Regions from separate parts of the Citrobacter sp. LJND-P06 genome, predicted to be linked through region 3. Evidence: predicted binding sites of a transcription regulator. Region 3 holds the regulator's gene; each other region holds the start of a gene.
The links. Region 3 encodes CRP, which controls carbon source genes, mostly activating them, when cyclic AMP is high. Its sites were predicted from a motif close to ATGTGANNNNNNTCACAT; they were not measured.

Region 1 (4,296 bases), 1.8 Mb from region 3:
ACGCCGCGCACTGCGGGTGTTCCGGCTGGTCAGAAAGAAAGGGTGACATTTCCACCCTTTCGTAATGATTCATGCAATCGGTAGAGCGGAATACGGGGAGTCACGCAGAAAAGAGCAGCGCCAGAGGAAAGGTCTGGCGCTGGAGAGATTACGATTTATCTTCCTGGGGGAGATGGCGGTAAATATAAACGCCGCTCAACAGGGTGAAAATCAACGTCAATGCGGTCAGGCCAAAGACTTTAAAATTGACCCAAATATTTTGCGGTAGCCAGAACGCGATGTAGATATTCGCAAGGCCGCACAGGATGAAAAAGACCGCCCACGCCAGATTTAACTTCGACCAGACGGGTTGCGGGAGCGTAAGCTCTTTTCCAAGCATGCGCTGAATTAAGGGCTTTTTCATAATCCACTGGCTTACCAGCAATGCGCCGGCAAACAGGCCGTAAATCACCGTCACCTTCCATTTAATAAATTCATCGTTATGGAAGAAAATGGTCAGGCCGCCAAACACCGCAACCAGAATAAAGGTGATTAACGCCATCTTCTCAACCTTGCGATAACGCACCCAACTGTAAATCAAGACAATTGCGGTCGCGACGATCAGGGCTGAGGTTGCCGCATAGATGTCATAAAGCTTGTAAAAGGCAAAAAAGACAACCAGCGGTAAAAAATCAAGAAACTGCTTCATTCTTCGATTCCGTAATTAACATGCATCGGCCGCAAAGCACCGACGCACACAGGGTTATTGGCGAATCAACATATACAGGCGGAATAAATAGATGAGCAAAACAGCAGAGATCAAATTGCTCAGCGTATTCGCCACCACCGCACCCACGTTCGGGCTCAGTACAGCAAAGTTAGGTGCAAAGAGCAGAAGCGACGTTTTTGCCAGCAACCAACCGATCACCGCGGGCGCGACCAATCGCATATTAGACCACGTAAGACGCATACTGTTGCGCATTGCAGCAAAAACACCCATTTTATCCTGAACCAGCATGACAGGCGCAAGTGCGAGGAGGATGGCCATGAGAATACCTGGCACCACCACCAGCATAATCCCTACCTGCACCAGCAGCGTCGTCAGGAAAATCAGAATAAACAGCTTAGGCAAAACAGGGGCGCTGGCGCCAATGGCGCGTAATGCACTGACCCGATGACCGGCTGAAATCAATTGAATCATCAGCATGACGCCACCTGCCAGAATGGCATTGCCGATGAGACCTGAAAACGTCGAGGCTGCAGATGCACGTAACAAAATTTGCTGCTGCTCCGGCGTCATGTTTTGCACCAGGTCGAACAATCCAACGCTATCCGCCAGGTTGTCGCCTTCGCTGAGTTGCGCAATTTGCGCGTCGCTGGGTGAAAAGGCATGACCTAAAACCACCGTGATAAACGCGCACAGCAACGATACCAGTAAGATGGTAACAAATTGATTACGGAAAAAATTCCCCGTGTCACGGTATACGGACTTCGCCGTGATAGACATGCACTCTCCTTGAGTTCTGCAGGTGTTAATTAGCGGGCAATTGTACCCTGGATAACCCGTGAGTGGCAGCATCAAGGCTTGTATGGAAAAGCATATCTTTGTAAAGCGGAGGTAATCCGTATCGGGCGCGAGCGCGGTTACAGGCTTCATTGACCTCGCCATCTTCCCCAGACATGGCAAATTCCCGGCAGGCAGAGGGGCGGTTTTCATAGATAGTACAACTGACATGTTCCCCGGGCGAACCGGACAGCGCCACGCAGCGGGACTGTTTTTGGTTGGTGCCCGCCATACAACGTAGAAAGGGATTCACCGGTTCCGTCAGATGATCCGGGACAGGGCCGCCAGCATCACTGGCTTCCGCCCAATAAAAAGAGACACGAAAAAACGCACAACAGGCACCGCACGTCATGCACGGGTTGAGATCGCTCATGATTCCACCTGCAACAAGATAACGCATCAATTCAATGGTGAGAAAGCTAAATTAGCGCCCTGTTTCAGGAAGGGCAAGAGGGCAACATCTGAATATTTTCAGTGTGGAAATATATCAAATTTGATCTGTATCAGTTTAACCAGGATTTTGAATGCAAGTTCTAAATTAATCCAGATCAATAAATGTTAAATTACAAGATGTAATGTGATCTGTGTTAGATCACTTTTTACTCCATTGTGGGTATATTCGTCACGCTTTTATAACCATAACGATGGAGCGGACATGAAAAAATTAACAGTGGCGGCGTTGGCAGTCAGTACTCTTCTTTCTGGCGGGGTTTATGCGCATGAAGCGGGCGAGTTCTTTATTCGTGCAGGTTCGGCGACGGTTCGACCAACCGAAGGTTCTGATAACGTCCTGGGATCGTTGGGCGGTTTTAACATCAGTAACAATACCCAACTGGGTTTGACGTTCACCTACATGGCGACGGACAATATTGGTATTGAATTACTGGCAGCTTCGCCGTTTCGCCATAAAGTCGGTACCGGGCCGACCGGTGATATCGCCACCGTGCATCAATTGCCGCCGACGCTGATGGCGCAATGGTACTTTGGTGATTCCAGCAGCAAACTGCGTCCATACGTAGGTGCCGGTATTAACTACACCACTTTCTTTGACAACGGATTTAATGATACCGGCAAGGCCGCCGGATTATCCGATCTGAGCCTGGAAGACTCCTGGGGCGCCGCAGGGCAAGTGGGGATGGACTATCTGATTGATCGTGACTGGCTGATCAACATGTCCGTCTGGTACATGGATATCGACACTGACGTGAAATTTAAGGCGGGTGGTGTAAACCAGACCGTCAGTACGCGTATCGATCCATGGGTGTTTATGTTCTCTGCGGGCTATCGCTTCTAACATCCTTAGCGCTATCGAAAAAGGCTGGTTGCATTGCTACCGGCTTTTTTTTCGTCTCTTGTAACGTGTTTGTTATTTTTTCCCCTCGCTTAACTCTCTGAAATGCTAACATGAGTAAAATTATCGCCGTCTCTGGCAAGCAGATTTCAGGGATGCTATGCAACAACATAAACGGGCGACCGGTTTTGCCGTGCGGTTAATGAACCGGGTGGACGTGTGAAGATTGTGCAGGATGGGCTGAGAAACCGGCAGGCATTGCTCATCTCAGGGCTTATCACCTTGCTTTGTACCTCATTGTTCATTTTTGTGATTTATGAACAGCGACTTGCGGCGGCCAGTGAGGGCATGAATCGTCTGCAAACGCGGATGGTAGACATTTTTAATGACAACGAACTGATCGCCGATGCAACGGGTGAACGTTATCACCAGATTAAAAATGCCGGCATGTGTGGCGATACCTCACGCTTTATTCCCAGAGAAAAAGACGCCTGGGGAATCAATGCCGACGAAAAACGGATCCATTCGGCGACAGGCGCGATGGTGGCAAAACATACCGGTATGGACGCGCTATGTATGTTTACCGCCGCAGAATTCATCCGCGACAGGGTAAATACCCTCAATCCCGGAAACTATGATGCGCACCGTTATATCATCGCCAAAGATGCCGATTACTTTTATTGGTTTACCCCCGCAGATTCCCGGATGTTTCATTTCTCTGACTCGGAAATGGCGAGAGATATTCGCAGCTTTTTTTACCCTCCCGTTGATTTTTATACTCGCCTGTTGGAAAAAAACGTCAAAACCAAGGCGCTGAGTTCCACTAATTTCTACACCGATAAAATCACCGGCGATAAAGCTTTTAGCGTGGTGAGTTATATCTACGACCTTTCCGGGAAAGAGATCTCCGATCATATTGTGGCCTATCTGGTCTACGACCACGCCAGGCCAGAGTTGCAGGAAGCCCTGGCGAACGCCTTTGATAACCAGATTCCGCAGGGGCTTAATGTTGCGCTGGTGAATGCGACCAACAATGAGTCGTTGTGCCTTGCCGGGAACTGCTCGTCGATGGGGCAGAGCATCGTCAAAATAGTGTCTGAAAAGTATGCGTTCAAATACACGATTTCACTCGGGCGCTTTGTCACGCATGACATCCAGGCGGGTATGGCGATCCTGCTGGCGCCGTTCTTTTTTATCATGATCACTCTGGGGCTGAAGGGATGGCTCAACGAAAGTGACCTCAAGATTTATATCGACTCTTTGACGGGATGCTTTAACCGCAAGATCCTCGATATTATTAAACGCCGCGATCTCTCGCGTTGCGCGGTGATCCTGCTGGATTGCAATAAATTCAAAGCGATCAACGATACCTGGGGACATGTGGCAGGCGACAGGGCGCTCCAGGTTATCGCGAACCGTATGCTTTCCAATACCCGAACCAGCAATGACATGGTGATACGCA
Region 2 (4,296 bases), 380 kb from region 3:
TGGATCGCGCGGCTTACCGCTTAACCACTCGCTCAACCACCCGCCGTGTACGAGCCACAGGCCAAATCCCAGCGATAGCATCAGCCAGGCAACGTATTTTGCCCGCTGACGTGTGGCCTTCCCCCCGCTAAGCAGAGAAAGGCGGCTCCGCTGTAGAGCGGAAGTACGGTATTAGCAGGCAGCAGCAACGTGGAGCATGCCGCCAGTGCCCACAGGGTTAACGAGGTGAACGGGTGCATTAGCGCACGGCAGACATTGTGGGGAAATGGCGTGTAGTGCGAAGCGGCAACTGTCGCAGTAGCATCCAGACGATGACCGCCGTCAGGATCTTATCGACCAGGTTGGCGCCCAGCACGGTAATGGCGACAGATTCCACCAGATTCTGGCCGACAGAGTGCATCCAGGCGATGAACAGATCGGCACCGCTGCCAGTCACCCCGCCAAAGAGTGCGGTACGCAAGGGCACGGCAACCAGCGTGACCGCCAGTGTGATCACCACGCCGCTGGCCACGACTTTCGGCAATGTGCGAAACCAGCCTGCCCGTGCCAGCCATCCAGCGACCAGACCAATTACCATGGCGACTGGCGCGAATGCCGCCGCAATCGGATCGGTCAACAATCCCCAGAGTAGATTGGTCAGTAATCCGGTCAACATACCAATGACGGGGCCTAACAGCACGGCGCTTATCAGGGTACCGATCGAATCGAGAAAAATGGGCAGCTTCAGCATGCTGATGAGCTGTCCGCCGATCATATTGATGGCTATAGAAATCACAATCAGCACCAGCGACTGGCTGGAAAATTGACGACGCGCCATAAAAAACCTCTTACCAGGTAATGGGTTAACGGGGGGAAATAACCAGTTCGTCATAGTGAGACACCGCACAAGGCTGGCGGCTAAACGCCAGTGCGGTCAGCTCGCCGATCACCAGTTCAAGCGTGGTGCGAACGGTGCAGCCAGACATCATATGACCGCCCTGCATGGCGCCCTTTGAGTCTGAAACGCAGAGATGCAGATGTTCGCCAGCAAGTTCGAGCGTGCCGCTCAACGAGATAACTTCATAAGTTCCGCGAAGCAGTGTGGTGTCTTCTTGTCCGGCGTACCGCAGGGCGACGTGGGTCAGACTGCCGGTGCAACCTGCAATCCAGGCGGCTTGCAACTGGTGTTGATTTACAAACGCATGTAACTGTGTGAAGACTTCCTGACCGGGAAGCAAACGAAGCGCATAAAACCGTGCTTCAGACGAGGAGAGATGAGATGTAGTCATATTTTGGGGGACTCCGAGACTCGGACGTAACGCTGATAATATAGACGCTGGTGGCGGTACTTCCTGATATAAATCAGGATTTTTAACGCGACAACGAAAAGATTTTGCTACGCTTATTCGCAATTCTGGAATATGGAATAAAACTGACGTGTTCAGGTACGAAAATGTGACGTATGTCAGATAACTGCGTTCTTTGGCTGGACAATCATTCCTTTTATTCCTCGTTTCGCTTATTCTAGCTGAAGCGTTTCAGTCGATTAAATGTTCGACAAATAATCAATCAGTCGCAGTTTGCGACAGGTAAGGTTTTCCTCGACGATTTGCTGGATTACTCTGTCAGCCTCATTTGAATCGGGATAGCCTTGCAGGAGACCTATGACCGTACGCGTAGCGATTAATGGCTTTGGTCGCATCGGGCGTAATGTGGTTCGTGCTTTGTATGAATCCGGACGTCGGGCGGAAATCACCGTGGTGGCAATCAACGAACTGGCGGATGCTGCAGGCATGGCGCATTTGTTGAAATATGACACCAGCCATGGACGTTTTGCATGGGATGTTCGCCAGGAGCGCGATCAACTCATCGTTGGCGATGATGCTATTCGCATTTTGCACGAACGGACTCTCGACGTGCTGCCCTGGCGTGAACTGGGTGTTGATATTGTGCTGGATTGCACCGGCGTCTACGGTAACCGCGAACACGGCGAGGCACATATCGCCGCTGGCGCAAAGAAAGTGCTCTTTTCACATCCTGGCAGCAACGATCTCGACGCCACCGTGGTATTTGGCGTGAATCAGGAACAGTTGCGGGCAGAACACCACATTGTCTCGAATGCCTCCTGCACGACGAATTGCATTATTCCGGTCATCAAGTTGTTGGATGATGCTTATGGCATTGAGTCCGGAACCGTCACCACGATCCACTCGGCTATGCACGATCAACAGGTGATTGATGCGTATCATCCTGACCTGCGACGTACGCGAGCCGCGAGCCAGTCGATTATTCCGGTTGATACCAAACTGTCTGCCGGTATTACGCGAATTTTTCCGCAATTCAACGATCGATTCGAAGCGATTGCTGTTCGCGTACCGACCATAAATGTGACGGCGATCGACTTAAGTGTGACGGTGAAAAAACCAGTAAAAGCCAATGAAGTCAATCAGTTGCTGCAAAAAGCAGCACAAGGTGCATTTCATGGTATAGTTGACTATACGGAATTACCGTTGGTCTCGATAGATTTTAACCACGACCCGCACAGTGCCATCGTTGATGGGACTCAAACACGCGTGAGTGGTGCGCACCTGATTAAGACTCTGGTCTGGTGTGATAATGAATGGGGCTTTGCTAACCGCATGCTCGACACAACGTTAGCTATGGCTGCTATTGGTTTCAGGTAAAGCGCGTAAGCGCTTGCAAAACTTTAAGAATCAACGAGAGGATTCACCATGTCTGTAATTAAGATGACCGATCTGGATCTTGCTGGTAAACGTGTTTTTATCCGTGCGGATCTGAACGTACCAGTTAAAGAAGGGAAAGTAACCAGCGACGCGCGTATCCGTGCTTCTCTGCCAACCATCGAACTGGCCCTGAAGCAGGGTGCAAAAGTGATGGTAACTTCCCACCTGGGTCGTCCTACCGAAGGCGAGTACAACGAAGAATTCTCTCTGCTGCCGGTTGTTAACTACCTGAAAGACAAGCTGTCTAACCCGGTTCGTCTGGTAAAAGATTACCTGGACGGCGTTGAAGTTGCCGCCGGTGAACTGGTGGTTCTGGAAAACGTTCGCTTTAACAAAGGCGAGAAGAAAGACGACGAAGCACTGTCCAAAAAATACGCTGCATTGTGCGACGTATTCGTGATGGACGCTTTCGGTACGGCTCACCGTGCACAGGCTTCTACCCACGGTATCGGCAAATTTGCAGACGTAGCATGTGCAGGCCCGCTGCTGGCTGACGAACTGGAAGCACTGGGTAAAGCACTGAAAGAACCGGCTCGCCCGATGGTCGCTATCGTTGGTGGTTCTAAAGTCTCTACCAAACTGACCGTTCTGGACTCTCTGTCTAAAATCGCTGACCAACTGATCGTTGGCGGTGGTATCGCCAACACCTTCGTTGCTGCTCAAGGCCACAACGTCGGCAAATCCCTGTACGAAGCTGACCTGGTTGATGAAGCAAAACGTCTGCTGACTATCTGTGACATCCCGGTTCCGGCTGATGTTCGCGTCGCGACTGAGTTCTCTGAATCCGCAGCGGCTACCCTGAAATCTGTTTCTGACGTGAAAGAAGACGAGCAGATCCTGGATATCGGTGATGCTTCCGCACAGCAACTGGCTGAAATCCTGAAGAATGCAAAAACCATTCTGTGGAACGGCCCGGTAGGCGTGTTTGAATTCCCGAACTTCCGTAAAGGCACTGAAATCGTTGCTAACGCCATTGCAGACAGCGAAGCATTCTCCATCGCTGGCGGCGGCGACACGCTGGCCGCTATCGATCTGTTCGGTATCGCTGACAAGATCTCCTACATTTCCACTGGCGGCGGCGCATTCCTCGAATTCGTGGAAGGCAAAGTACTGCCGGCAGTAGCTATGCTCGAAGAGCGCGCTAAGAAGTAAGTCATTTAAGGGCAGGGAAACCTGCCCAATTTTCAGCGCGCTTTGCAAGCACGCACCATTTTCTAAGGCCCGACGATACAGGACAACGAAACATGTCTAAAATTTTTGATTTCGTAAAACCAGGCGTAATCACTGGTGATGACGTACAGAAAGTGTTCCAGGTAGCAAAAGAAAACAACTTCGCTCTGCCAGCAGTTAACTGCGTCGGTACCGACTCCATCAACGCCGTTCTGGAAACCGCTGCGAAAGTAAAAGCGCCGGTTATCGTCCAGTTCTCTAACGGTGGTGCTTCTTTCATCGCGGGTAAAGGCGTGAAGTCTGACGTTCCTCAGGGCGCAGCAATCCTCGGTGCTATCTCTGGCGCGCATCACGTTCATCAGATGGCTGAACACTACGGTGTTCCGGTTATCCTGCACACTGA
Region 3 (4,296 bases):
TCTTTATGCGGGCGCGAATGAAGGCGTGATGGTGCTGAATGCCGGCCCGGATGTGATGCGCTTCGCCCCCTCGCTGGTGGTGGAAGAGGCGGATATCGATGAGGGAATGCAGCGTTTCGCTCAGGCCGTCGCGAAAGTCGTTAACGCTTAATATCCCGTAACTGACGGCTGAGCCAGATCCCGTGGTGAGGCCGTTGACGCCAGGCGACCGACGAAATGGTGTGCATGGTTTTCAGGTGGCCCAGTATGCGCTGCAGGTGCTGTTCCAGGGTACTTAATGACCCATGGGAGAGCATCTCTGGCGCTTCCAGGATATTCACATCGCCAGAACTGCCCGGCCCGTCATACTCCAGACGCTGCTGGCAGCGCTGGAGCGCAATTTCGCACGATTCCAGATAGCGTTGCGCAAGGTCTGGCGTCAGCATCGTATGTTCCCGCGCCAGCGTGGTCATGGCGTTGATGTGCTCGACAATAAACTGGCTGTGCGTCACCCACAGTTTCATATCGGCCAGATAGTGCGCGTTAAAGCCGGGTTCCTGCATGGCCTGATTCAGCGAGTTGTACAGCGTGTTGTGCGCCTGATTGACACGCATACGCTGATACGCAAGCGGTGTTGCCTGTGGATTGTCGCTGAGGATCAGGCGTATAGCGTCTTGATCGGCTTCCAGCGCGTCGTGGGCGTTTTTGCGTAACAGACCGCTCTGCCACTGCGGCCAGAGCCAGACCGTTCCGCCAAACGCGATCAGGCAGCCAATCACCGTATCAATAAACCGCGGCACAATGTACTGCTCACCGTTTAACGTCAGCAATTGCAGGGTATACACCGCAGTGACCGTAAACCCGACCGTTGCCCAACCGTAATTTTTACGAATGATCAGATAGCTCACCAGTGTAATGACCAGCATGCCCGCTAGCGTGAAGCCTTCGGGAATATGGAAGTGTAGCGTCACGCCCGCAATCACCAGCCCGACCAGCGTACCTACCGAACGGTGTAATATGCGAACCCGCGTCGCGCCGTAGCCGTTTTGCGTCACAAACAGCACCGTCATCAGGATCCAGTACGGTTTCGGCAGATGTAACGCGCTGCCCATCAGACTGGCGATACTCAGCATGACGCTAATACGCCCGGCATTTCGCAGCGCGGGCGACTTGAAGGACAGATAGTTTTTTAACGCCGGGATCAGCGGGAGTCGGCGCTGTTTATCCGCCATCAGGTCGCGGGCGTAGAGCGGGCGTTGGGTCCGCAATACGCGGGCAATGCGGCTAAAGTGCCAGTAACAGAACTGACCGACCGGGTTATCGGGATGCTGGTTAGCGATTTTCTCCAGCGCACCAATCTGTTTTTCCATGGTAAAGCGAGTTGGCAGGCGGTGATACAGAATATCATCCGCCAGGATGCGTAAACGTGCGGCGACCGTTTGAGCGTTCCAGCGAATCACCTGTTCCGCATGGCTGCGTTCGACCAGCTTTTGCACCTCTTCCGGCTGATGCAGACTGACGGAGATATGTTCCTGTAGGTCCAGCGCTTCCTGGAAGGCCCGCAGCAGACGTTTGTATTCATTGTTGTGATGCGCCGACAGCATGTGCATTTGCTGGTAACACTGGGTGATGAGATCCACCGCTTTCTGTTGGCGTACCAACAAAGGCGGCAGCGCTTTTTCAGGATCCGCATGCTGGGTGAGCAGACTGTATTTGGCTTCGCAGTAGTCGGCCAATTCGCGGTACAACAAACTGAGCGACTCGCGCAGCGGTTGTTCACGCCAGAGCCAAAACCAAAACCAGTTAAAAAGCCCGTACCACAGGGTGCCCAGGGCATAGATCAGCAACGGCTCCCACACGGGCATGTTACCGGCAAGGCTGAGTGTGAAAATGGCGGCGATCAGCGAAGCCGGCAGGAGTCGGGCATGTAAGGCGCTGAGTTCAGCCGTCACGCCAAGAATCAGCGTTAAACCCGTCAGAATCAGCGGCAGCGGTATTGCTTGCGCGAGCAGGAGCTGCATTGCCAGGCTGCATCCGGCAAACAGCGATGCACCAATGACTAAGCGTTTGAAAAAGCGTTTGTGGGGGGTATCAAGCCCGGCGATGTTGCAGCAGGCGGGAACGAGAGAAAAGAGCAATCCCAGATGCAACTGGCCGATGATAAGGCCGATCGCCACAGGTAAACACAACACCAGCGTTTGCCGCAGTGCGTAGTTGATTTCAGGGTGATAGATCAGTCTTCGCCACATCGGTGCCAACAAAAATGGCGTATTACAGGGTAATACGCCATTTTGACGGGGTTAACGAGTGCCGTAGACGACGATGGTCTTACCGTGCGCGGAGATCAGGTTCTGATCTTCCAGCATTTTCAGAATACGACCAACGGTTTCGCGAGAACAGCCAACGATCTGACCGATCTCCTGACGGGTGATTTTGATTTGCATGCCGTCCGGGTGAGTCATCGCATCGGGTTGTTTCGCCAGGTTCAGCAGAGTCTGAGCGATACGACCGGTTACGTCGAGGAAGGCAAGGTTGCCGACTTTTTCGGACGTAACTTGCAGGCGACGAGCCATCTGGGAAGACAGGCGCATCAGAATATCCGGGTTCACCTGGATCAATTGGCGAAATTTTTTGTAGGAGATTTCAGCGACTTCACAGGCCGTTTTTGCACGAACCCATGCACTGCGCTCCTGGCCTTCTTCAAACAGGCCCAATTCGCCAATAAAATCGCCCTGATTCAGATAAGAAAGGATCATCTCTTTCCCTTCTTCGTCTTTAATCAGCACAGCCACTGAGCCTTTAACGATGTAGTACAACGTTTCTGCTTTTTCACCCTGGTGAATCAGCGTGCTCTTCGACGGGTACTTATGAATGTGGCAATGAGACAAGAACCATTCGAGAGTCGGGTCTGTTTGCGGTTTGCCAAGCACCATGCGCGGTTATCCTCTGTTATAAGCTGTCTCCAGAGCCAGAAAACGACGCTGTCTCTGGGGTTGCCAAAATATGCTTCCCGCTGCCAGGGAAGGGGGCTGCTAAAAATGTACTGCAGCCTGTAATGTGATGTTCTCTGCATACATGCAGTACGTCAATGTATTACTGTAGCATCCTGACTGTTTTAGCATAGCTTTCGCTGTGTGTCTCCTGGTGTCTCGCTTCAGCTTGATACAGGTCGCCTTCCGTTGCGAGATTTGTTATGTCCGCGTAATCTGTCAGGAAAATTGAAACATTGGAGTTACGAAATATGCAAGCGCGTGTGAAATGGGTTGAAGGCCTAACCTTCCTGGGAGAGTCTGCTTCCGGACACCAGGTTTTGATGGATGGTAACTCCGGTGATAAAGCACCGAGTCCGATGGAAATGGTGTTAATGGCTGCGGGTGGGTGCAGTGCGATCGATGTGGTGTCTATTCTGCAAAAGGGACGCCAGGACGTGACCAATTGCGAAGTGAAGCTCACTTCCGAGCGTCGTGAAGAGGCGCCGCGCCTGTTCACGCATATCAATCTGCATTTCATTGTGACTGGCAATGATCTCAAAGACGCCGCCGTTTCGCGCGCAGTCGATCTGTCTGCTGAAAAATATTGTTCCGTGGCGTTGATGCTGGAAAAAGCAGTGAATATCACGCATTCATACGAAGTGATTGCTGCCTGATGATCCTTGCCTGATGGCGCTGCGCTTATCGGGCCTACGACAGGAGTAGGCCGGATAACGCAACACCGCCATCCGGCAAAATCTTACCTTACTCGATTTTTTTGCCTTCCATCAGTCGCTGAACCAGCGGCAGCATGATCAACTCCATTGCCAGTCCCATTTTGCCGCCCGGCACGACTAATGTATTGATATGTGAAATAAACGAGCCCTGAAGCATTGCCAGCAGCCAGGGAAAATCGATCCCTTCCAGATTACGAAAATGAATAACGACAAAGCTCTCGTCTAATGACGGGATGCCTTTTGCCGCGAAGGGATTCGAGGTGTCCACCGTGGGGACGCGCTGAAAGTTAATATGCGTACGGGAGAACTGCGGGGTGATGTAGTTGATGTAATCATCCATAGAGCGAACCACCGAATCCATCACCGCCTCGCGGGAGTGTCCACGCTCGCTGGTGTCGCGGATCAGTTTTTGTATCCACTCCAGGTTGACTATCGGTACTACGCCAACCAGTAAATCCACATGGCGCGCCACGTTATGCTGCGGCGTCACTACGCCACCGTGCAGTCCTTCATAGAACAGGACGTCGGTCGGTTCGGGCAGGGGTTGCCATGGCGTGAAGGTTCCCGGCACCTGATTCCACGGTACTGCTTCATCGTAGGTATGCAGATAT
Region 4 (4,296 bases), 2.0 Mb from region 3:
GACTTGCTGGCAACATGAACAGCGCAGAGCGTAACCATCAGTCGCTGATGGCGTCGATTTACGTGTTCGCGATTATGATGGTGGCGTATTACGCCGGTCAGTTAGTCATGAATACCTTTGGCATTTCAATTCCGGGGCTACGGATTGCGGGTGGATTAATTGTCGCGTTTATCGGTTTTCGAATGCTCTTTCCACAGCAGAAAGCGCACGAGTCGCCGGAAGCGAAAAGCAAATCTGAGGAGATGGAAGACGAACCGTCGGCCAATATTGCTTTCGTGCCACTGGCAATGCCAAGTACGGCGGGGCCGGGTACGATCGCCATGATCATCAGTTCTGCCTCAACCGTGCGTGATGGTTCCGATTTTCCGGGCTGGGTTATTGCTGTCGCGCCACCGCTGATCTTTGCTATTGTCGGGCTCATTCTGTGGGGCAGCCTGCGCAGTTCAGGGGCAATTATGCGTCTGGTCGGCAAAGGGGGAATTGAAGCGATTTCGCGTTTGATGGGCTTCCTGCTGGTCTGTATGGGCGTACAGTTTATCATCAACGGTATTCTGGAAATTATTAAAACCTATCACTAACCTCTACGGCCCGGCGCAAAAACGTCGGGCCTTGTCTTTCCTGTTACTGCGATTGCGGCTGTTCTTCCAGCGAGACAGGCCAGCGGCGAAATATAATCACAGACCAGACTAACGCGATGGCAGCCGGTACGACCCCAACGTAGCCGATGGCAGACATCGACCAGTGTAAACTCACCTGATTACCCACCAGCGCGCCCGCACCAATCCCGATATTAAAGATGCCGGAGAACAACGCCATCGCGACATCGGTGGCATCCGGCGCCAGCGCCAGCACTTTCACCTGCATTCCCAGACCGATAACCATGATGGCAATCCCCCAGAAGATGCTCAACATCGCCAGGTCTGTTTCGCTGTCGGCGGCAGAACGCAGCAGGAGCAGACACCCCACCAGCAGAACAATGGCAGCGGTAATGAGCGAGGAGGCATGTCGGTTGCCCAACTTTCCAAACACCACGCTGCCGACGATCCCAGCGCCGCCGAGAATAAGCAACAGCACGGTGGCAAAGTTGGCGCTCAACCCGGCCACGGTTTGCACAAACGGCTCGATATAGCTGTATGCCGTGTAATGGGCGGTCACCACAATCACGGTCAACAGATAAAGACTCATCAGCGCAGGGCGGCGAAACAGCAACGGCAGGCTTTTAAGCGAACCTGAATGCTCGCTGGGTAAGGTGGGCAGGAGCTTGAACAGACACACCAGCGTGACCAGCGCGCCCATGCCGATAGCCAGGAAGGTGGTACGCCAGCCAAAATATTGCCCAACGATGCGTCCGATAGGAATTCCGAGCACCATCGCCAGCGCGGTACCGGTGGCTATCAGACTTAGCGCCTGTGCGCGTTTACCGGCAGGGGCCAGACGGATGGCGAGCGAGGCGGTGATCGACCAGAAAATAGCGTGCGCAAAGGCGATGCCGATGCGGCTGATCAACAGCACGGTAAAATTCCACGCCAGAAACGACAGCACATGGCTGGCGATAAACAGCACAAACAAACAGATCAGCAGCTTGCGTCGTTCCACCTGACTTGTCAGCAGCATAAAGGGAAGCGACATCAGCGCCACAACCCAGGCGTAGATAGTCAGCATAATCCCGACCTGTGCAGTCTGCATATGAAAGCTTTGCGCAATATCAGAGAGCAAGCCGACGGGGACAAACTCGGTGGTATTGAAGATAAAAGCTGCAATAGCAAGCGTAACGACCCGTAGCCACGCGACTTTACGGGAAACAATGCGTGTTGACATAAAAAGTAACTGGGCTGGTTGCGAGAAGGTGAGGTCAGGATCTTAAAACGTTTGCTGTCGAAAATACAATCACTTTGTGATTAATATCACATTTTTTAGTTACTAAAAAGTAACATCACGGACTGAGCGGTTTGTGTACGCGCCTGTGGTTGTGACGTTGTCACAAATTGGCTTGCTCTCTGTCCGGATAACACCGGCATAAGGCGATGCTATGCCCGCGTTTGAAGTGGCAGCAGTTCCATAAAGGCTTCAAGTTGTCGGGTCATTGCCCCGCGTCGCCAAACCAGCCAGGTATTCAGCCAGCGCCACGCCTCGGTTAACGGCCACGCATCGACCTGATGATGTCCGGGCATACTTTCTAGCATGGTGCGAGGAATCAACGCGATACCCGCCCCGGCAATCACGCATGCCAGCATCCCATGATAGGACTCCATTTCGTGAATCGTACCCGGTGTGGCGCGATCGGCATGAAACCAGCTTTCAAAATGGCGACGATAGGAGCAGTTCGCACGAAACGCGTAAATATTACTGCCGTTAACATCACTGGCGCGGTGCACGGCGCGGTGACCGCACGGGGTGACAATCATCATCTCTTCACGGTAGACAGGCATCCCTTCAAGACCCGGGTGAGTAATGGGGCCATCCACAAAGGCGGCATTCAGTTTACCCTCCAGCACGCCCTCCAGCATGGTGCCGGAAGGCCCGGTGGATAAGGCAAACTGGATCTTAGGATAGCGCTGGTTATATTCGGCGAGCGTAGCGGGAATACGCACGGCTGCTGTACTTTCCAGCGCGCCGAGGGAGAACAGTCCTTGCGGTTCATCACCGGCAACCACCATCCGCGCTTCATCGACCAGCGCCAGGATCTGCTGGCTATAACGCAAAAAGTTATGGCCTGCCGGAGAAAGCCTCAGACGTTGATTCTCGCGAATAAACAAATCCACCCCGAGATCGGCCTCCAACTGGCGAATGCGTGTGGTGAGGTTAGAGGGAACACGATGCACCTTCGCGGCGGCCTGAGTAATGCTGCCCGTCAGGGCGACAGCATTGAACATTTCCAGTTGCGTCAGATCCATGGCTTTCTCTTTTTGTGAATGGTGTGGTTAATATTATTCAATTTTCAGAAAGAGTAAACGGGGTCATGATATCGCCATTCCCTGTGATAAGAGAGAACCCTATGAACCCGACATCAGCGACACATGCAATTTCAGTGAACCCGGCAACGGGAGAGCATTTGACGGTTATGCCCTGGAGTAGCGACAGCGAAATCGAGCAGGCCCTCAGCCTGGCCGCCAGCGGTTTTGCGGCCTGGAAGCGCACGACGGTCGCGCACCGGGCGCAGACATTGCGCGATGTCGGGCAGGCATTGCGGCTGCGGGCTGAAGAGATGGCGCAATGCATCACGCGTGAGATGGGCAAACCGATCGCTCAGGCGCGCGGCGAAGTGGCAAAATCCGCCAGCCTGTGCGACTGGTACGCAGAGCATGGCCCTGCAATGCTTAACCCGGAGCCGACGCAGGTGGAAAATCAGCAAGCGGTGATTGAGTATCGCCCGCTGGGAACCATTCTGGCGGTGATGCCGTGGAACTTTCCGCTCTGGCAGGTGCTGCGTGGGGCGATCCCTATCCTGTTGGCGGGTAATGGCTATCTGTTAAAACATGCCCCGAACGTGACCGGATGCGCCAGGCTGATTGCCGATATTTTTGCTGACGCAGGAATACCAAAAGGTGTTTACGGCTGGCTCAACGCCAGCAATGCGGGCGTCAGCCAGATGATTAATGATCCGCGTATTGCGGCGGTCACGGTCACCGGCAGCGTTCGTGCTGGCGCCGCGATTGGCGCACAGGCGGGGGCGGCGCTGAAAAAGTGCGTGCTGGAACTGGGCGGTTCGGACCCCTTTATTGTGTTGAATGATGCCGATATGGATCTGGCGGTGAAAGCGGCCGTCGCGGGCCGTTATCAAAATACCGGGCAGGTTTGTGCTGCTGCGAAACGTTTTATTGTCGAAGAAGGCATTGCTCGCGAGTTTACCGAACGCTTCGTCGCGGCGGCGGCCGCCTTGAAAATGGGCAACCCGGTTGATGAGGAAAACAATCTCGGGCCGATGGCGCGCTTTGATTTGCGTGATGAACTCCATCAACAGGTGATGACGTCGGTCGCAGAAGGTGCGCGTTTATTGCTGGGCGGGGAAAAAGTCGCCGGGGAAGGCAACTACTATCCGGCGACGGTTCTGGGTGATGTTACCCCTGAAATGACGGCATTTCGCCAGGAGCTATTTGGCCCGGTAGCGGCAATCACGGTGGCGAAGAGTGCCGGACATGCCTTACAGCTTGCCAATGACAGTGATTTTGGCCTGTCGGCGACGATTTTCACCGCTGATGAAACGCGTGCGCTGGAAATGGCCAGCCAACTGGAATGCGGCGGGGTGTTTATCAATGGCTATAGCGCCAGCGATGCGCGGGTGGCATTTGGCGGCGT

Region 1: the regulator CRP is predicted to act here: its motif matches at 2,035-2,052, upstream of ompW (outer membrane protein OmpW).
Region 2: the regulator CRP is predicted to act here: its motif matches at 1,433-1,450, upstream of epd (erythrose-4-phosphate dehydrogenase).
Region 4: the regulator CRP is predicted to act here: its motif matches at 1,893-1,910, upstream of ACO7SM_RS11375 (sugar transporter).

What each region holds. Positions count from the first base shown of each region.
Region 1 covers NZ_CP187317.1:2,122,142-2,126,437, forward strand. Annotated here, with positions in the region: gene ACO7SM_RS10190 (septation protein A) at 149-688, opposite strand; gene ACO7SM_RS10195 (YciC family protein) at 743-1,486, opposite strand; gene ACO7SM_RS10200 (YkgJ family cysteine cluster protein) at 1,512-1,916, opposite strand; gene ompW (outer membrane protein OmpW) at 2,199-2,837, shown strand; gene ACO7SM_RS10210 (GGDEF domain-containing protein) at 3,054-4,296, shown strand, end outside.
Region 2 covers NZ_CP187317.1:743,233-747,528, forward strand. Annotated here, with positions in the region: partial or broken gene ACO7SM_RS03590 (energy-coupling factor transporter transmembrane component T) at 1-239, opposite strand, end outside; gene ACO7SM_RS03595 (ECF transporter S component) at 239-817, opposite strand; gene ACO7SM_RS03600 (PPC domain-containing DNA-binding protein) at 843-1,268, opposite strand; gene epd (erythrose-4-phosphate dehydrogenase) at 1,644-2,663, shown strand; gene pgk (phosphoglycerate kinase) at 2,712-3,875, shown strand; gene fbaA (class II fructose-bisphosphate aldolase) at 3,968-4,296, shown strand, end outside.
Region 3 covers NZ_CP187317.1:363,586-367,881, forward strand. Annotated here, with positions in the region: gene argD (bifunctional acetylornithine/succinyldiaminopimelate transaminase) at 1-151, shown strand, start outside; gene ACO7SM_RS01640 (YccS/YhfK family putative transporter) at 141-2,228, opposite strand; gene crp (cAMP-activated global transcriptional regulator CRP) at 2,280-2,912, opposite strand; gene ACO7SM_RS01650 (OsmC family protein) at 3,221-3,625, shown strand; gene ACO7SM_RS01655 (phosphoribulokinase) at 3,714-4,296, opposite strand, start outside.
Region 4 covers NZ_CP187317.1:2,384,767-2,389,062, reverse strand. Annotated here, with positions in the region: gene ACO7SM_RS11380 (MarC family NAAT transporter) at 1-578, shown strand, start outside; gene ACO7SM_RS11375 (sugar transporter) at 622-1,818, opposite strand; gene ptrR (putrescine utilization regulator PtrR) at 2,028-2,894, opposite strand; gene sad (succinate-semialdehyde dehydrogenase) at 2,996-4,296, shown strand, end outside.